One region of the Nocardioides sp. WJ219 genome, then DNA from elsewhere that is predicted to be linked to it. Evidence: predicted binding sites of a transcription regulator. Region 1 holds the regulator's gene; each other region holds the start of a gene.
What was found. The regulator LexA, encoded in region 1, represses DNA repair genes until DNA is damaged. The targets are predictions, from matches to a motif close to TCGAACANNTGTTCGA.
Positions count from the first base shown of each region.

Region 2: a site for LexA is predicted at 2,322-2,337, ahead of AC4MBH_RS15055 (HNH endonuclease signature motif containing protein). Genes of this name have one in related genera too.
Region 3: a site for LexA is predicted at 1,495-1,510, ahead of recA (recombinase RecA). Genes of this name have one in related genera too.
Region 4: a site for LexA is predicted at 1,731-1,746, ahead of AC4MBH_RS05700 (DUF6504 family protein). Genes of this name have one in related genera too.

Region 1 covers NZ_JBZUJV010000003.1:615,533-619,475, reverse strand. The annotation lists gene AC4MBH_RS10830 (hypothetical protein) at 1-212, shown strand, start outside; gene AC4MBH_RS10825 (hypothetical protein) at 298-837, shown strand; gene AC4MBH_RS10820 (LysM peptidoglycan-binding domain-containing protein) at 1,082-1,402, opposite strand; gene AC4MBH_RS10815 (SDR family oxidoreductase) at 1,538-2,326, opposite strand; gene lexA (transcriptional repressor LexA) at 2,411-3,154, shown strand; gene AC4MBH_RS10805 (alkaline phosphatase D family protein) at 3,374-3,943, shown strand, end outside.
Region 2 covers NZ_JBZUJV010000006.1:43,302-47,244, reverse strand. The annotation lists gene AC4MBH_RS15070 (DUF5926 family protein) at 1-581, shown strand, start outside; gene AC4MBH_RS15065 (helix-turn-helix transcriptional regulator) at 604-1,473, opposite strand; gene AC4MBH_RS15060 (SDR family NAD(P)-dependent oxidoreductase) at 1,586-2,287, shown strand; gene AC4MBH_RS15055 (HNH endonuclease signature motif containing protein) at 2,505-3,773, shown strand; gene AC4MBH_RS15050 (hypothetical protein) at 3,872-3,943, opposite strand, start outside.
Region 3 covers NZ_JBZUJV010000010.1:71,138-75,080, forward strand. The annotation lists gene AC4MBH_RS19875 (regulatory protein RecX) at 1-298, opposite strand, end outside; gene recA (recombinase RecA) at 282-1,334, opposite strand; gene AC4MBH_RS19885 (sensor histidine kinase) at 1,545-2,690, opposite strand; gene AC4MBH_RS19890 (response regulator transcription factor) at 2,687-3,397, opposite strand; gene AC4MBH_RS19895 (hypothetical protein) at 3,403-3,849, opposite strand; gene AC4MBH_RS19900 (molybdopterin-dependent oxidoreductase) at 3,846-3,943, opposite strand, start outside.
Region 4 covers NZ_JBZUJV010000002.1:346,136-350,078, forward strand. The annotation lists gene AC4MBH_RS05685 (DNA polymerase III subunit alpha) at 1-478, opposite strand, end outside; gene AC4MBH_RS05690 (DUF6331 family protein) at 544-888, opposite strand; gene AC4MBH_RS05695 (SAV_6107 family HEPN domain-containing protein) at 914-1,333, opposite strand; gene AC4MBH_RS05700 (DUF6504 family protein) at 1,344-1,667, opposite strand; gene AC4MBH_RS05705 (hypothetical protein) at 2,134-2,634, opposite strand; gene AC4MBH_RS05710 (YbaK/EbsC family protein) at 2,703-3,200, shown strand; gene AC4MBH_RS05715 (DUF4126 domain-containing protein) at 3,210-3,824, shown strand; gene AC4MBH_RS05720 (hypothetical protein) at 3,815-3,943, shown strand, end outside.

The DNA of each region.
Region 1 (3,943 bases):
TCGGCACCACGGCCCGCGGGGGCGACTCCGCCGCCTGGTGGTTCCTGGCGCTCGCCGCGACCGGCGCCGTCGTCTGCCTGTTCCTGGCCCTGGTCCTGGTGGCGCGCATCAGCCGGGCCCTCGGGATCACCCGACCGGCGGCGCCGCGCAGCCCCAGCGCCGAGCCCGCCGCTCCCCCGCGCCCACCCGGCGGACGGCGCGCCGCGCGCTGAGATCCGCGAGACGATCTGGCCAAAGCACCTCCCCCGAGGCCGATTGTCCTTACCCTGGCTGCACGCACGACCCGAGGTAGGACCCGTGGCCACCAAGTACGACGTCCGCGTGACGGAGGCGACCGTCGCCGAGGACGGATTCCACACCGTCTGCACCTGCAGCTGCGGCTGGCAGGGCACCGCGCACGGCGACCGCGAGCCGCACGCCCTCGCCGAGGCCGCGCGCGAGCGGGTCGAGCACCTGCTGGCGGCGCACCCGCGGCAGGCGCCGTCCGGGTTCTTCCGTCCGCGCGCCGCCGCGCGCTACCGGCACCCGCGCTCGGTGAGCAGCGCGACGCAGCGCGACGGCCGCTGGGTCCGGTACGCCGCCTGCGCGTGCGGGTGGACCAACACCGTCCGCGCCGGGTCGCCCGACGGCGCCGCGCGGGTGGCGCGGGCCCGGCACGGCGCGCACGTGCAGCTGCAGACCGGACGGACGCCGTGGCGGGACTACGTCGTGATGCTCGCGGTCGTGCTGACCGTGGCGGCCGTGCTGGTCGCCATCGCCGTCGTCGCCGTCACCGCCGCCGGCGGCGAGCCGCGGGACGTCGTCGACCTCGGCGAGATCGGGTCGATGCTGTCGTAGGTCGGACCGGTGGTGTGGTCTCGAGACAGGCCGCTACGCGGCCTTCCTCGACCAGCGTGGGTGACGGCCGCGGCCGCGTCCTTCCTCGACCAGCGTGGGTGGCGACCGCTACGCGGCCGTCCTCGACCAGCGCTGCACGCCAAGACCGCCGGGCACAGGAGCCGTCTTCCCTCGGCTCCGCACCCGGCGGTCTCATTGGGGGTTCGCCCGCCGGGGTCGAGGCGGCGGACGAAGTCGGGGTGGGTCAGGCGGGGACGACCAGCTGCTGACCGGCGGCGAGGACCTTGGAGTCGAGGTCGTTGAGGTCGACGAGGTGGTCCATGGTGTCGCGCACGTCGCGACCCTCGGAGACGTCGGCGGCGATGTCCCACAGAGTGTCGCCGGGGGCGACGACGACCGTCTCGGTGGCCTCGGGCTCGGCGGTGGCCATGGAGCCACCGGCCAGTGCGACGGCGGCGGCGGCCAGGAGCAGGAGGGCGAGCACGAACACCACGAGACGTCCTCGGCGGGTGAGCCGGTAGTCGGGGACGTGGGTCCCGCGGACGGGGTGGGTGGCGGTGCTCATCAGGTGCCTCCTGGGGAAGTGGTGCGCTCTGCCCTGATGTCTAGTGGTGACCACCGACAGTCAGTGCCGTTCGAACACCTGAGCGAGACTAGATCACCTGTTCGAACGCGCGCAACCCCGGAGCGAACATTTGTTCTAACGCCGCAGGCGGCGCTTTCCCTGCCACTCGAACGCCGCCATCGCCGGTGCGGCCACCGACGGCGCGAGGCCGCCGGCGCGCATCACCGCACCCCGCCAGCCCGGCACCGTGCGCAGCACCCGCCGCGAACCCACCAGGCCCGCGACCGCCGTCGCGATCTCGTCGGTGGTCAGCATCCGACCGCCCGAGGCGACCAGCCGCTTGCCGGTGCCGTCGGCCATCTCCTCGACCATCGCGGTGGTGACGCCATCGGGGAGCACCGCGTGGACGCGCACCCCGGCCGGCGCCTCGATGGCGACCGAGCCGGTGATCGAGACGACCGCGGCCTTGGTGGCGGCGTACGCCGACAGCCCGGGCACCGGGCCGAGGCCCGACAGCGACGCCACGTTGACGACGTCGCCCGTCCCGCGGGGGCCGAACGCGTCGAGGGCGGCGCGCATCCCCCACAGCACGCCGAGCACGTTGACCTCCACCGTGCGCTGCACCTGGTCGTCGGTGAGGGTCACGAGGTCGCCCTCGTGGGCGACGCCGGCGTTGTTGACCCAGACCCCGAGCGGGGCGCGGGCCTGGGCGACCTCGGCCACCCGGCGGTGGGAGGCGGGGTCGCGCACGTCCTGCGGGATCCCGGTGGCGCCGATCTCGGCGGCGGTGGCGGCCACGCCGTCGGCGTCGACGTCGGTGACCACGACGTCGTGGCCGGCGGCGACGAGCTGCTCGGCGACCGCGCGGCCGATGCCGCGGGCCGCGCCGGTGACGACGGCGGAGGTGCGCTGGGAGGTCCTCATGGGTGGATCCTCCCAGGAACCGGGCGCGACACGCCGTTCGAACACCTGTTTGAAATCGTCGGGGATCGATGGGAACCTGACGCCATGCCCAGCCCTCGCGACACGACCCGTGACACCGCCCGCGCCAAGGTCTCCGAGCTGCCCGACGGCCCCGCCGACGCCACCGGGCTCACCCCGCGCCAGCAGCGCGTGCTGGCGCACATCAAGGACAGCATCGAGCACCGGGGCTACCCGCCGAGCATGCGCGAGATCGGCCAGGCCGTCGGCCTGACCAGCACCTCCAGCGTGGCCCACCAGCTGCGGGTGCTGGAGCAGAAGGGCTACCTCAAGCGCGACCCCAACCGGCCGCGCGCCCTCGAGGTGTTCCTGCCCGAGGTGATGGCGGCCCGCCGCTCGCTCGGCAGCGCCGAGGAGACGACGTACGACGAGACCGGCATCGGCGACGTCGCCGTCCCGCCGGTCAACGTGCCCCTGCTCGGCCGGATCGCCGCCGGTGGCCCGATCCTGGCCGAGGAGAACCTCGAGTCGGTCTTCCCGCTCCCCCAGCAGCTCGTCGGCGACGGGCAGCTGTTCCTGCTGCAGGTCTCGGGCGAGTCGATGATCGAGGCGGCGATCTGCGACGGCGACTACGTCGTGGTCCGGCAGGAGCAGACGGCGAACAACGGGGAGATCGTCGCCGCGATGATCGACGGCGAGGCCACGGTCAAGACGCTGCAGCGCAAGGACGGCCAGGTCTGGCTGCTCCCCCACAACCCCGCCTTCGACCCGATCGACGGCACCCACGCCTCGATCCTCGGCGTCGTCACCGCGGTGCTGCGCAAGGTCTGAGGCACGACGCCGGGACCGACCCACGGTGGGCCGAAGCGAGTCGTGGTTTCGAGACGGTTGCTAGCGCAACCTCCTCAACCACCGTCCTGGGCGACGGGGGCTTCGAGGCTCGCTGCGCTCGCACCTCAGCCGCCGTCGGTCGGGGTACGTCAGGTGAACAGACGGTCACGATGCGTCGATTGCCATGACCCGGGGGCGTCGGGGTCGTTGGGTAGTTCTGTGACGACACCCGCAGGAGTACGGCGACGTACCGTCCTGGCGACCGGCTCCGCCGGCGCCGCCCTGACCACCCTCGCTCCCGACGCCGCCGAGGCCGCTCCCGCCGGCGGGCGCTACTTCCGGCACGGGGTCGCCTCGGGCGACCCGCTGCCGAGCAAGGTGCTGATCTGGACCCGGGTCACCCCGACCGCGGCCAGCAGGCCGGGGTCGGGCAAGGGGCCCAAGGTGAAGGTGACCTGGGAGGTCTCGACCCGCAAGGACTTCCGCACGGTGCTGCGGCGCGGCACGTTCGCCACCGGACCGCACCGCGACCACACGGTCAAGCTCGACGTCGGCGGCCTCAAGCCCGCCACCTGGTACTACTACCGCTTCGGCTTCGGCGGAACCCGCAGCCGCACCGGTCGGATGCGCACCGCGCCGGCCCCGACGGCGACGCCGCGCAACCTCCGTTTCGGGGTCGTGTCCTGCGCCAACTGGCAGGCCGGGTTCTTCGCCGCCTACCGCGGCATCGCCGCGCGCGACGACCTGCACGCCGTCCTGCACCTGGGCGACTACCTCTACGAGTACGCG
Region 2 (3,943 bases), on a different contig from region 1:
CGCGCGACCTGGCCGCCGTGCTGGAGGCCGCGCTGGCCGCGACCGAGCCCGGCGTCATCGGCTTGACGACACCGCCCGGTCCCGGCGCTCGCCTGCAGGACCTGGTGACCGACGACAAGCTCGAGGTCACCGTCCACGACGGCTTCGACTTCTGGCTCGCCGACGTCGAGGAGAGCGAGGCGATGGCCGAGGCCATGGCCCAGGCCAACGAGGCGTCCACGCCGACCTCCCGCCTGACGTCGGTCGAGGCGGCGTACTGGACCGACGTCGGCACCAAGGAGCACCTGCGCTGGGTGATGCCCGAGCCCGAGGACGCCCTGCTCGACGCGCTCTCGCGGCTGCACGCCTCCGGCGCCGACGTGATCGTCCCCGACTCCCGCCTGGTCGGCATGTTCCGCGCCCACGGCCTCCTCGCCCCGGTCTGGGACCTCCCGCTCGGCACCGGCGCCGAGGCGCTCGAGGAGCCGGCGGCGGCGTTCAAGGCGGCCCTCGACGAGGCGCTCGCCGACACCTCCGAGCTGACCTCGGAGCAGCGCTCGACGCGTTCGGGACTGGCCAACCGGCAGGTCACCATCCGCTAGGGCTGACCCGCCGGGTCGGGGCTCAGGTCCTCGTCGCCGGAACGGCGTGCTGGATGCCGGCCACCAGCGCGAGACGGAACCGGCTCTCGTCCTCCGTGCCGGGCGCGGCCGTCATCACGACGATCTTGTGGTCGGCCTCGCCGTCGGTGAGGGTGTCGCAGTCGACCGCGACGGGCCCCACGGCCGGGTGGTGGACGACCTTGCGGTCCTCCCGGTGCGCGCTGACGGTGCCGGCGGCCCACAGCTCGGCGAAGCGGGCGTTGCCGGCGAGCAGGTTGCGGACCAGTCCGGCCAGCCGCGGGTCGCTGGGGAAGCGGCCGGTGGCGCGGCGCAGGTCGGAGGCCACCGCGGCCTCGGTCCGGGCCTGGTCCTGCACGACGACGGGCCACTGCGCGACGGCCGGGCCGTCGGCTGCGACCGGGAAGATGCAGCGGGCGAAGTTGCGCACGGGCACCGGCACGCCGGCGGGGTCACCGAGGAGGGCGGCCCAGCTGTGGTTCCACCAGATCATCTGCCAGTCGGCGGCGAACACCGCGACGGCCGCGTCACCCACGCGCGACAGCACCCGGTGGACGCCCGGGGAGAGGTGGTCGGAGACCCGGCCGCTGCTGGGCGGCGCGAGCGAGGCCAGCCGGTACAGGTGGTCGCGCTCGGTGGCGCTCAGCTGCAGGGCCCGGGCCAGCGCGGCCACGACCTGGGCTGACGGCGTCGTGGCGCGACCCTGCTCGAGACGCACGACGTAGTCGACCGAGACGCCGGCCAGCTCGGCCAGCTCCTCGCGGCGCAGCCCCGTGGTGCGCCGGCCGTGCCGCGCGGGCAGCCCGGCGGCGGACGGCGCGAGCCGGTCGCGCCAGGCACGGATGGTGGGGCCCAGGGCACTCGCGGTCGTCACCGCACGATCATCCCCCGCGACAGCACGCGCCGGTGGTGCTGTGGGTGGTACGGCTGCTCCTACCGTCGCGTCCTCCCTGGTGGGCGACCCGGCGCGACCGCAGGATCGACCCATGACCACCACCTTCATCACCGGGGCCAACAAGGGCCTCGGCCTCGAGACCGCCCGCCGCCTCGCCGACCTCGGCCACACCGTCCTCCTGGGCGCCCGCGACCCCGAGCGCGGCGCGGCCGCCGCGGCCGACCTCGGCGTCCGCTTTGTCCAGATCGACGTCACCGACGAGCGCTCCGTGCGCGCCGCCGCCGCCGACGTCGAAACCCACGAGGGTCACGTCGACGTGCTGATCAACAACGCCGGCGTCGCCGGTACCCACGGCGTCGACCCGGCCGACCTGACCGGCGCCGACGTCCTCGGCGTGCTCGACGTCAACGTCGCCGGCGTCGTCCGGACCACCTCCGCCTTCCTCCCGCTCCTGCGGCGGTCCGCGGACCCCGTCATCGTCAACGTCAGCAGCGGGATGGGGTCCCTGGAGCACACCCACGACCCGTCGCGCCCCGAGTCGCAGGTCGTCGCGCCCATCTACACGGCCTCGAAGGCGGCCCTGACGATGCTGACCACGCAGTACGCGAAGGCGTTCCCCGACATCCGCGTCAACGCCGCGGATCCCGGCTACACCGCCACCGACCTCAACGCCCACAGCGGCCCCCAGACGGTCACCGAGGGGACCGACGCCGTCGTGTCGCTCGCGACCGAGGGGCCCGGTCACGGCTCGGGGCGGTTCGCCCACCGGCACGGCGAGACCTCCTGGTCCTGACCGTCCGTCGGGCGACTGATGCTTGCGCGTTCATTCGAACAGGTGTACGATGACGGGAACGGCACGCTGAACGGCTCACCTCGGTCCCGGACACTTCGGCGGGTGCGTGCCCCCGTCCTCCGACCCGCTGGGTCGCGCTGGCTCCGAGCTCGTCCGAAGTCCTGGTGGGGACCTCTCCCCGGGCACGTGGCTCGAGCTCGCCCGCACGGAGTACGTCGTGTCCCACCCCCTCGCCCCGACCCCGCACCCGGTGCTGGCCTGCGCCGCGACGCTGCGGGCGGCGCTCGGTGGAGTGAGCGAGGTCGACCCGCGGTACCTGGCCACCGCCGACAAGGAGACCGCGCTGGTCGAGCTCGCCGCCGCAGCCGCCCAGCTCGACGAGCTGCGGCTACGGGTCCTCGCCGCAGCCGACGACGTCGCCGTCGTCCACGGCGCCCGCGACGCCGCCGCCTGGCTGGCCCACCAGACCCGGACCGACGACACCACCGCCCGCGGTGACCTCGCCCTGGCGCGCACCCTGGAACGGCGCCCCCACCTGGCAGCGGCGATGCGATCCGGGCGCCTCGACCGGGCCCGCGCCGCGGTCGTGGCGCGAGCGCTCGACGAGCTGCCCCACGACATCTCACCCGAGACCCTCGACCACGCCGAACGCCACCTCCTCGACCAGGCCACCCACTTCAACCCCCGTCGACTACGCGTCCTGGGCCGCAAGATCCTCGCCGTCGTCGCACCCGAGGTCGACGAGGCCCTCGAACGGCGACTCCTCGAGGCCCAGGACACCCACGCCCACGCCGCCACCGACCTGCACACCCACCGCCGCGGCGACGGCACCACCGACCTCACGATCCGCTGCGCCGACCACGTCGCCGACCGCCTCCTGACCTACCTCGAGGCCCTCACCTCACCCCGCCACGGCGGCCAACCCGGCCAGCCCGGCCAGCACGGCGACCCTGAGAGCAACAACCCCGACGACCGGCGCCCCTACCCCCAACGCCTCGGCCACGCCTTCGCCACCCTCCTGGAGACCCTCGACCCCGCACGCCTGCCCCTGCACGGCGGCGACGCCACCACCGTCATCGTCACCCTCGACCTCCACACCCTGCTCACCGGACTCGGCACCGCCCTGGTCGGCGACCAACCCATCACCGCCGCCCACGCCCGCCGCCTGGCCTGCCAAGCCCACCTGATCCCCGCCGTCCTCGACGGCGACTCCCACGTCCTCGACCTCGGCCGCAGCCAACGCCTCTACAGCCGCCACCAACGCAAAGCCATGGCCCTGCGCGACCCCACCTGCCGCGCCACCGGCTGCACCATCCCCGCGCCCTGGTGCGAAGCCCACCACCTCACCCCCTGGACCCACGGCGGCCACACCAACCTCCACGACGGCGTCCTCCTCTGCACCCACCACCACCACCGAGCCCACGACCCCCACTACCACCACACCCGACACCCCAATGGCGACATCACCTTCCACCGACGCGTCTAGGTCGCGTCCGTGCTGGCTTGAGGAACCCAGTTGAGATGTGCCGGTCCAGAGATACAAGGAGGGGGACGGATGCCGGAGTCCAGGAGCTCGAAGTCAGTTCAGCGCAAGCCCCATTCCCCGCCACCGATCCCGCTGACGGTGAAGAAGAGGTCCTCGCCGCCGCGGTAGTT
Region 3 (3,943 bases), on a different contig from region 1:
CGACGTCGTCGGGGACGTGGCGCGCGGCGAGCTTGTCGGCGAGCTCGTGGCGCGAGCGGGAGCGGCCGGTGAGCTGGTCGAGCAGGATCGTGCGGGCGACCGACTCGGGGTCGGCCGGGGGGCCGAGGGCTACCGGGTCGTGCGGTCGGGGACCGCCGCGGGTGCGTCGCTTGCGGGGTCTCGACTCGTCCTCGCCCAGGGGCTCGGACGGCTCGACCACCGTGGGGGCGGAGCGGGTCCACGCGGCGACGCCGTCGTGGACGTCGCCGCGCCAACCCGGCTCAGAAGTCGTCGACACCGATCGGCTTGTCGGAGAGCTCCTCGGCGGGCTCCTGGACGCTGGGTCCGACGCCGAGCTTCTCGAGGATCTTCTTCTCCAGCTCGTTGGCCAGGTCGGGGTTGTCCTTGAGGAAGGTGCGGGAGTTCTCCTTGCCCTGGCCGAGCTGGTCGCCGTCGTAGGTGTACCAGGCGCCGGCCTTGCGGACGATGCCGGCCTCGACGCCGACGTCGATCAGGCCACCCTCGCGGCTGATGCCCTTGCCGTACATGATGTCGAACTCGGCCTGCTTGAACGGCGGGGCGACCTTGTTCTTCACGACCTTGACCCGGGTGCGGTTGCCGACCATGTCGGTGCCGTCCTTGAGGGTCTCGATGCGTCGCACGTCGAGGCGGACCGAGGAGTAGAACTTCAGCGCCCGGCCACCGGTGGTGGTCTCGGGCGAGCCGAACATGACGCCGATCTTCTCGCGTAGCTGGTTGATGAAGATCGCGGTGGTGCCGGAGTTGTTGAGGGCACCGGTCATCTTGCGCAGCGCCTGGCTCATCAGCCGCGCCTGGAGGCCGACGTGGCTGTCGCCCATCTCGCCCTCGATCTCGGCCCGCGGCACGAGCGCGGCGACCGAGTCGATGACGATGAGGTCGAGCGCGCCGGAGCGGATGAGCATGTCGGCGATCTCGAGCGCCTGCTCACCGGAGTCGGGCTGGGAGACCAGCAGCGCGTCGGTGTCGACGCCGAGGGCGGCGGCGTAGTCGGGGTCGAGGGCGTGCTCGGCGTCGATGAACGCCACGATGCCGCCGCGGGCCTGGGCGTTGGCCACCGCGTGCAGGGCGACCGTCGTCTTGCCGGAGGACTCCGGCCCGTAGATCTCGACGACCCGGCCGCGCGGCAGGCCGCCCAGGCCCAGGGCCACGTCGAGGGCGATCGATCCGGTCGGGATGATCTCGAGGGGGGCGCGGGTCTCGTCGCCCAGGCGCATCACCGAGCCCTTGCCGAACTGCTTCTCGATGTTGAGCAGCGCAGAGTCGAGGGCCTTGTCGCGGTCTCCACCAGCCATGGTCTTTGTCCTTACGTCGTGTGTGTCGGGTGTGGGTCGTCGTCCCTGGTCTGTCTCGCCGAGACGCTAGGGGCGACCACCGACAGTCCGCTCCGGAGAGCCGGCTGCCTGTGGATGACCGCCTGCGGGAGGTGCTTCCCACGACACCCACGAACCTAGGACGAACAGGTGTTCGAACCAACTCGACACGCCGTCGGCCGCCCCGGTCGCTCAGACCGGGAGGGGCAGCCGCACCAGGAACCGGCACCCGACGGCGCCGTGGTTGGCCACGCTGACCTCGCCGTCGTGGGCCTCCACGATCCCCTTGACGATGGCCAGGCCGAGCCCCGCGCGGGCGTCGGCGGCGTCGACGTCGGGGGTGCGCGCCACCGACCCGGTCCAGGCGATGTCGAAGACGCGGTCGAGGTCGGCATCGGCGATCCCGCCGCACGCGTCGGTGATGCTCAGCTCGACCGCACCGGAGCGGGACGCCGCCACGACCTCCACGACGCCGCTGGGCGGGGTGTGGCGCACGGCGTTGGCGACCAGGTTGGCCAGCACCCGGGTCAGCCCGGCGGGGTCGACGCGGACCACCAGCCCCGGCTCCACGCGGCCGTCGAGCGCCACGCCCTTGCCGCGCGCCACGGGCTCGGCGGCCGCGATCGCCTCGCTGACCAGGTCGTTGAGCGGCAGCTGCTCGGGCGCCATCGGCAGGACGCCGGCATGGATGCGGGAGAGCTCGAAGAGGTCGTCGACCATCCGCGACATGCGGTCGACCTCGGCCCGGATCCGGCGGTGGTAGCGCGCGGGGTCGGGCGCGACGCCGTCCTCGAGCGCCTCGGTCATCGCGCGCAGCCCCGCCAGCGGGGTGCGGAGGTCGTGGGAGACCCACGAGACCAGCTCGCGGCGCGAGCCCTCCACCCGCTCCGCCCGGGCGCGCGACTCGGCCAGCCGGGTCTGCATGTCGTCGAGCTCGGCGGCCAGCGCCCGGAACTCCGACGGCCCGCTCGGCTGCGAGGCCACCGAGGCCACCGAGGCCTCCGACGGCCCCCCGGCCCCCACCCGGCGTACGTCGTCGCGCAGCGCGGCCGAGAACCGCGACAGCGCCGCGGCCAGCGCCATCGCCACCACCAGCGCGATCACCGCCGCGCCGACGGTGACGAGCGTGACCACCCCGAGGTCGTGGTCGGAGATGAGCATCCGGCGCGAGACGGCGAGCACGCCCGCGAGCACCGACCCGACCGCGACCACCGCGACCAGGCCGAGCTGCCAGCGCAGCGACCGGCGTCGCAGCAGGTAGCCGACGGCCAGCCCGACCAGGCCGACCGCCGTGGCGGCCGCACCGGCCAGCAGCAGGATCTCGGTCTGGTCGTTCACGGGCCCGGCGTCCCGCTCGCCTCGTCCGGCACCGGCTCCCACCGGTAGCCGACGCCCCACACCGTCACCAGCCGCACCGGCCGGGCCGGGTCGTCCTCGACCTTCTCGCGCAGCCGCCGCACGTGCACGGTCACCGTCGACTGGTCGCCGATGGTCCAGCCCCACACCTGCTCGAGCAGCTCGTCGCGCGACCAGGCGACGCCCGGGTGGGCCAGGAAGTGCCGCAGCAGGTCGAACTCGCGCCCGGTCAGCGGCAGCGGCCGCCCGCCGCGCGTGGCCTCGCGGCGTACGCCGTCGACCACCAGGTCGCCGTCGGCGACGACGTCGGGCAGGCCGGACCCGTGGCGACCGGCACGCCGCAGCAGGGCGTCGACGCGCAGCACCAGCTCACGCGGGCTGAACGGCTTGGTGACGTAGTCGTCGGCGCCCAGCTCGAGACCGTCGACCCGCTGCTCCTCCCCCGCCAGCGCGCTCAGCATGATCACCGGCACGTCACCGGCCGAGCGCAACCGACGGCACACCTCGCGGCCGTCCATCGCCGGCATCATCAGGTCGAGCACCACCAGGTCGGCCGGCCGGTGCCGCATCAGGTCGAGCCCGGCCACGCCGTCGCCGGCCTCGTCGACCTCGTGGCCGGCCGCGCGCAGGTAGGACGCGGCGACCTCGCGCACCGTCGGGTCGTCGTCGACCACCAGCACCCGTGCCATCCGCCTCAGCCCTCCTCCGGGGTCCTCGCCCCCGCCGCCCGGTGCCGCGCCGTGGCGACCACGGTGGCGACGACCACGGCCACCACGACCGTCGCGGCGAGCAGGAGCCAGCCCTGACCGTAGTCGCGGTCGAGCACCGTGGGGTTGTCCGGCTTGCGTCCGTAGGCCAGGAGCACCGGTACGGCGAGCAGCGTCACCGACCCCAGCACCACCGCGCCGACGGTCACCGGCGCCCGAGCCGCCGCGGGCAGCACCCGTACGACGACCACCCCGCCGACCAGCACCACCAGGGCGAGCACGACGTCGTGGAGCACGACACCGACGACCAGCCAGGTCGCGACCGTGACCAGCTGGTCGGGGGTCTGCCGGTCCCAGATCAGCCACGCGCCGTAGAGGCCGACCAGGACACCGACGGCGCCGAGCCCCGCCCGCACCGCGGTCGTCCCGGTCACGCCTGCACCTCGATCGAGCCGAGCCACTTGGTCTGCAGCACCCCGGGGCGGTTGGGTGCGATCAGCCGGCAGGGGTAGCCGTGGTCGAGGTCGA
Region 4 (3,943 bases), on a different contig from region 1:
CGGCGAGCAGGGCGCCGACGCCGGCGTCGTGGACGAGCGCGGGGTCGGCGAGGTCGAGCACCGGGCTGCCGCGCTCACCGGCGAGGTGGACCGCCGAGACGAGGCGGCACAGGGCGGCCCAGCCGGCGCGGCCGCCGTGGGTGTCGCCCGTGGCCAGCACGGTCACCCGCGGGAGGCCGCCGCGCTCGGGCGGCAGGTCGCGGTGGGTGCCGCCCCGCACCGGGCCGCGGGTCCCCCGTGCTGCCGGTCCGGGCGCCGTCGTGCGGTAGGCGAGGTCGACGCCGAGCACCGGTCGGACGCCGGCCACGATGCACGCCCGCACGAACCGGACGGCGCCGTAGACCCCGTCGCGGTCGGTCAGCGCCAGTGTGTCCATCCCGTGCTCGGCGGCGCGCGCCACCAGGTCGCGGGGGTGGGTGGCGCCGTACTGCAGCGAGAACCCGGAGGCGACGTGCAGGTGGACGAACGGGTCGGTCACGAGGGCCTCCGGCTGGCTCGACCCCTGCGCGGATCGATCGAACAAGTGTTCGACCAGGTTCGATGCTAGGGCACGGCGAGGTCGTCGCGCGAGCCCGGGTGGAGGTGCCGGGCGAGCTCGTCGAGCACGTCGGCGAACACCGTCGGCGGGCCGCTCTCCCCGAGGCGGGACGCCGTCACGTCGCGGCCGGCGGGCAGCGCACGGAGCGCCTGTGCACCGGCGCGCAGCTCGGCCGCCAGCGCCGCGGCGGCCTCGTCGTCCACGTCGTGGTCGCGGCGGGCGCGGCCCACCGCGGCGGCGGAGACGTCGAACGCGTCGAGCCCGCAGCAGGCCGCGACGCACCAGGTCTCGAGCGACCGCCACAGCCACTCGGCGTCGGGAACGAGGGCGTCGATGCTGCTGGTCGCCACGGCGACCAGTCCACCACGCGGTTGGTCAGGACACGCGGCGTACCAGCTGCTCGCGGACCGGGGCGTGGGGCACGAGCCCCAGGGACTGCTCGACGACGGCGAGGAACCGGTCGGCGTCGCGGACGAGGTCGTCGGCCTCGCGCTCGGAGACCGACCGGGTCGAGCCGGCCTCGGCGGCGGCGCGCTTGGCCGCGCCGCCGGCGAAGAAGGTGGCCCACTCGGTGAGCTCGGGTGCGACCTCGGCGAGGAGCACCCACGCGTTCTTCTGCGGACGCCGGCGGGTGGGCGCGGGCCGGGCCCGGGCAGCCAGCAGCGCGGCAGCCGCGCGCAGGGCGGCGACGTGGGCGCAGGCGTAGCGGGTGGTCACCTCGGTGGCGGCGGTGGCCTCGGCCAGCGACTCGGCGGAGCGGGCGAGGTAGGAGTGGGTGGTGGCCGGCAGCATCATCACGGTCACCTCAGTCCTCGCACCCGACGAGCTGCCAGGAGCCGTCGGCGCTGTCGAAGGAGAGGTCGAAGACGCCGTCGCCCTCGAGCCCGCCACGGCCCGCGCGGACCCGCCAGAGCTCGCGCTCACCGAGCAGGTCGCGCACCGGCGCCAGCACCGCGCCGTCGACGGGCCGCTCGGCGTCGTCGGCCTGCCACCAGGCGCCGGTCTCGACCCAGTGGGCGAGGACGGCGCGCACCTTCCACAGCCGCCCGCGCCACAGGAACTGCTCGGGCTCGGGGCCGTTCTCCGGCGCACTGCGCCGGACCTCCACGGGATCGTCGTAACGTCGCACACCGGCCTCCTCACCGAACGGGGTTCCGACGGGGCCGGGGGTCGAGGTCGGCCCCGCCGGAGATCGAACACGTGTTCGAACAAGGAGAACGCTACAACCGACCACCGACAGTGCCAAGGGACCTGCCCGGTCGAGGGCGACCGGCGCCGGTCGAGGAGCGCGGCGACGACCGCCTCGAGGCGGGCGAGGCTGCTTCCGCTGTGGTGGTTTCGAGACGGTTGCTAGCGCAACCTCCTCAACCACCGCCGGGTGACGCCTGGCGCACCCGGTGACCCACGCTGGTCGAGGAGGTCGGCCACGACCGTCTCGAGACCCGGCGAGGAAGCCTCCGCTGTGGTGGTTTCGAGACGGTTGCCAGCGCAACCTCCTCAACCACCGTGGGCGACGGCTGCTGGCGCAACCTCCTCAACCACCGTGGGCGACGGTTGCTGGCGCAACCTCCTCAACCACAGTCGGGGACGGTTGCTCAGCCGGCGTCGGTGGCGGTCTCGACGCGCGTGGGCTCCGCGTCGGCGGCTCGGGCGGAGGCGGGGGGGTGGGGGGCGACGGCGGTGGCCATGCCCGGGCGGTAGAGCAGGACCAGGAGCAGCAGGGCGAGGAGCAGCCAGCAGAGCGAGAGCACGGTGAACGGGACGGGCGGGCCGGTGCGCAGCACGGCCACGGCCGAGATCGCCAGCAGGGCGAAGGTGACGCCCAGGCTGTGCCGGGCCCAGTTGTGCCCGCCGAGCAGGAAGGCGAGCAGCACCAGCACCAGGGCCGTGACGACGACGTCGAGGACCACGATGACCGGGGTGAACGACGGCGCCGACCGGGCGCTGTCGGCGGTGGCGCCGACGGCGTCGTAGCTGCGCAGGATCTCGTCGTCGAGGACCGCGGAGAGGACCGTCAGCACCGCCCCGAGAAGCACGAGCGCCCAGACGAGCCACACCACGCGGGTCACCGCGACCGGCCGGTCCCTGCCCTCCACGCGCGTACCGCCTCTCCTCGTCGTCAACTCCGTCGTGCTCGGCCCGCCCGAGCCTCTAGGGTCGGCCCATGTCGAGCACCGGCGACCCCACCGAGCCCTCCGAGCACCCCAGCATCGCCCGCTTCCGGACCGAGCACACGCGGCTCGGCGGCACCGGCGAGATCGTCATTCTGCCCGACTCCGTGCACACCGCGGTCCTCGCCGCCCAGGCCCTGGGCTGCGAGCCCGGCGCGATCGCCAACAGCCTGCTCTTCGACGCGGGCGGGAACCCGGTGCTGATCCTCACCTCCGGCGCCCACCGGGTCGACACCGCCAAGGCCGCGGCGGCGATCGGCGTCGACCGGCTGCGCCGCGCCACGCCCGACTTCGTCCGCGCGCACACCGGCCAGGTGATCGGCGGCGTGTCGCCGATCGGGCACCCGGCGCCGGTGGCGACGTACCTCGACCCGTGGCTCGAGCAGCACCCCGTCCTGTGGGCGGCTGCGGGGCACCCGGCGGCGGTCTTCTCCACGACGTACGACGAGCTGGCCCGGCTCACCGGTGCCACCGTCGTGGACGTCGGGTAGGCGGGAGGCGTGGAGTCGCTCGCGCTGTCGTTCTCCAGCGGGTGGGCCAGCGGCGTCAACGCCTACCTGGTGGTGCTCGTGCTCGGGCTGTCCGAGCGCTTCGGTGGCGCCGACGTGCCCGAGGTGCTCGGCCGCTGGGACGTGCTCGCCGTGGCCGGCTTCCTCTACTCCTTCGAGTTCGTCGCCGACAAGATCCCCTACATCGACTCGACCTGGGACGCGGTCTCCACGTTCATCCGGCCCACCGCGGGCGCGGTCGTGGGCCTGCTGCTCGCCGGCGACGCCGACTCCCTCACCCAGGCGATCAACGCGTCGGTCGGCGGCACCACGGCCCTGGCCTCCCACGCGGTCAAGGCCGGCAGCCGGCTGGCCATCAACTCCTCCCCCGAGCCGGTCACCAACATCGCCGCCAGCGTCGTCGAGGACGTCGTGGTGCTGGCCCTGGTGGCGTTCGCGATCACCCACCCGGAGGCCGCCGCGGCGATCGCAGCGGTGCTGCTGGTGATCGGGCTGGTGGTGCTGTGGTTCGCGCTCAAGCTCGTCAAGCGGGGCTGGCGGCGGTTCCGCGCGCACCGCTCCCGTCGTACGACGGACGCCGCGGCAGGAGCGCCGCCGTGGACCTGAGCGACGACACCGTCCGGGCCGCCGTGACCGCCCGCCTCGGCGAGCTGTACGCCGGTCGCCCGGTCGTGCTCGGGCCCGGGATCCTGGCGGGCCTGGCGCCGTTCGTCGAGCGGTTCCGG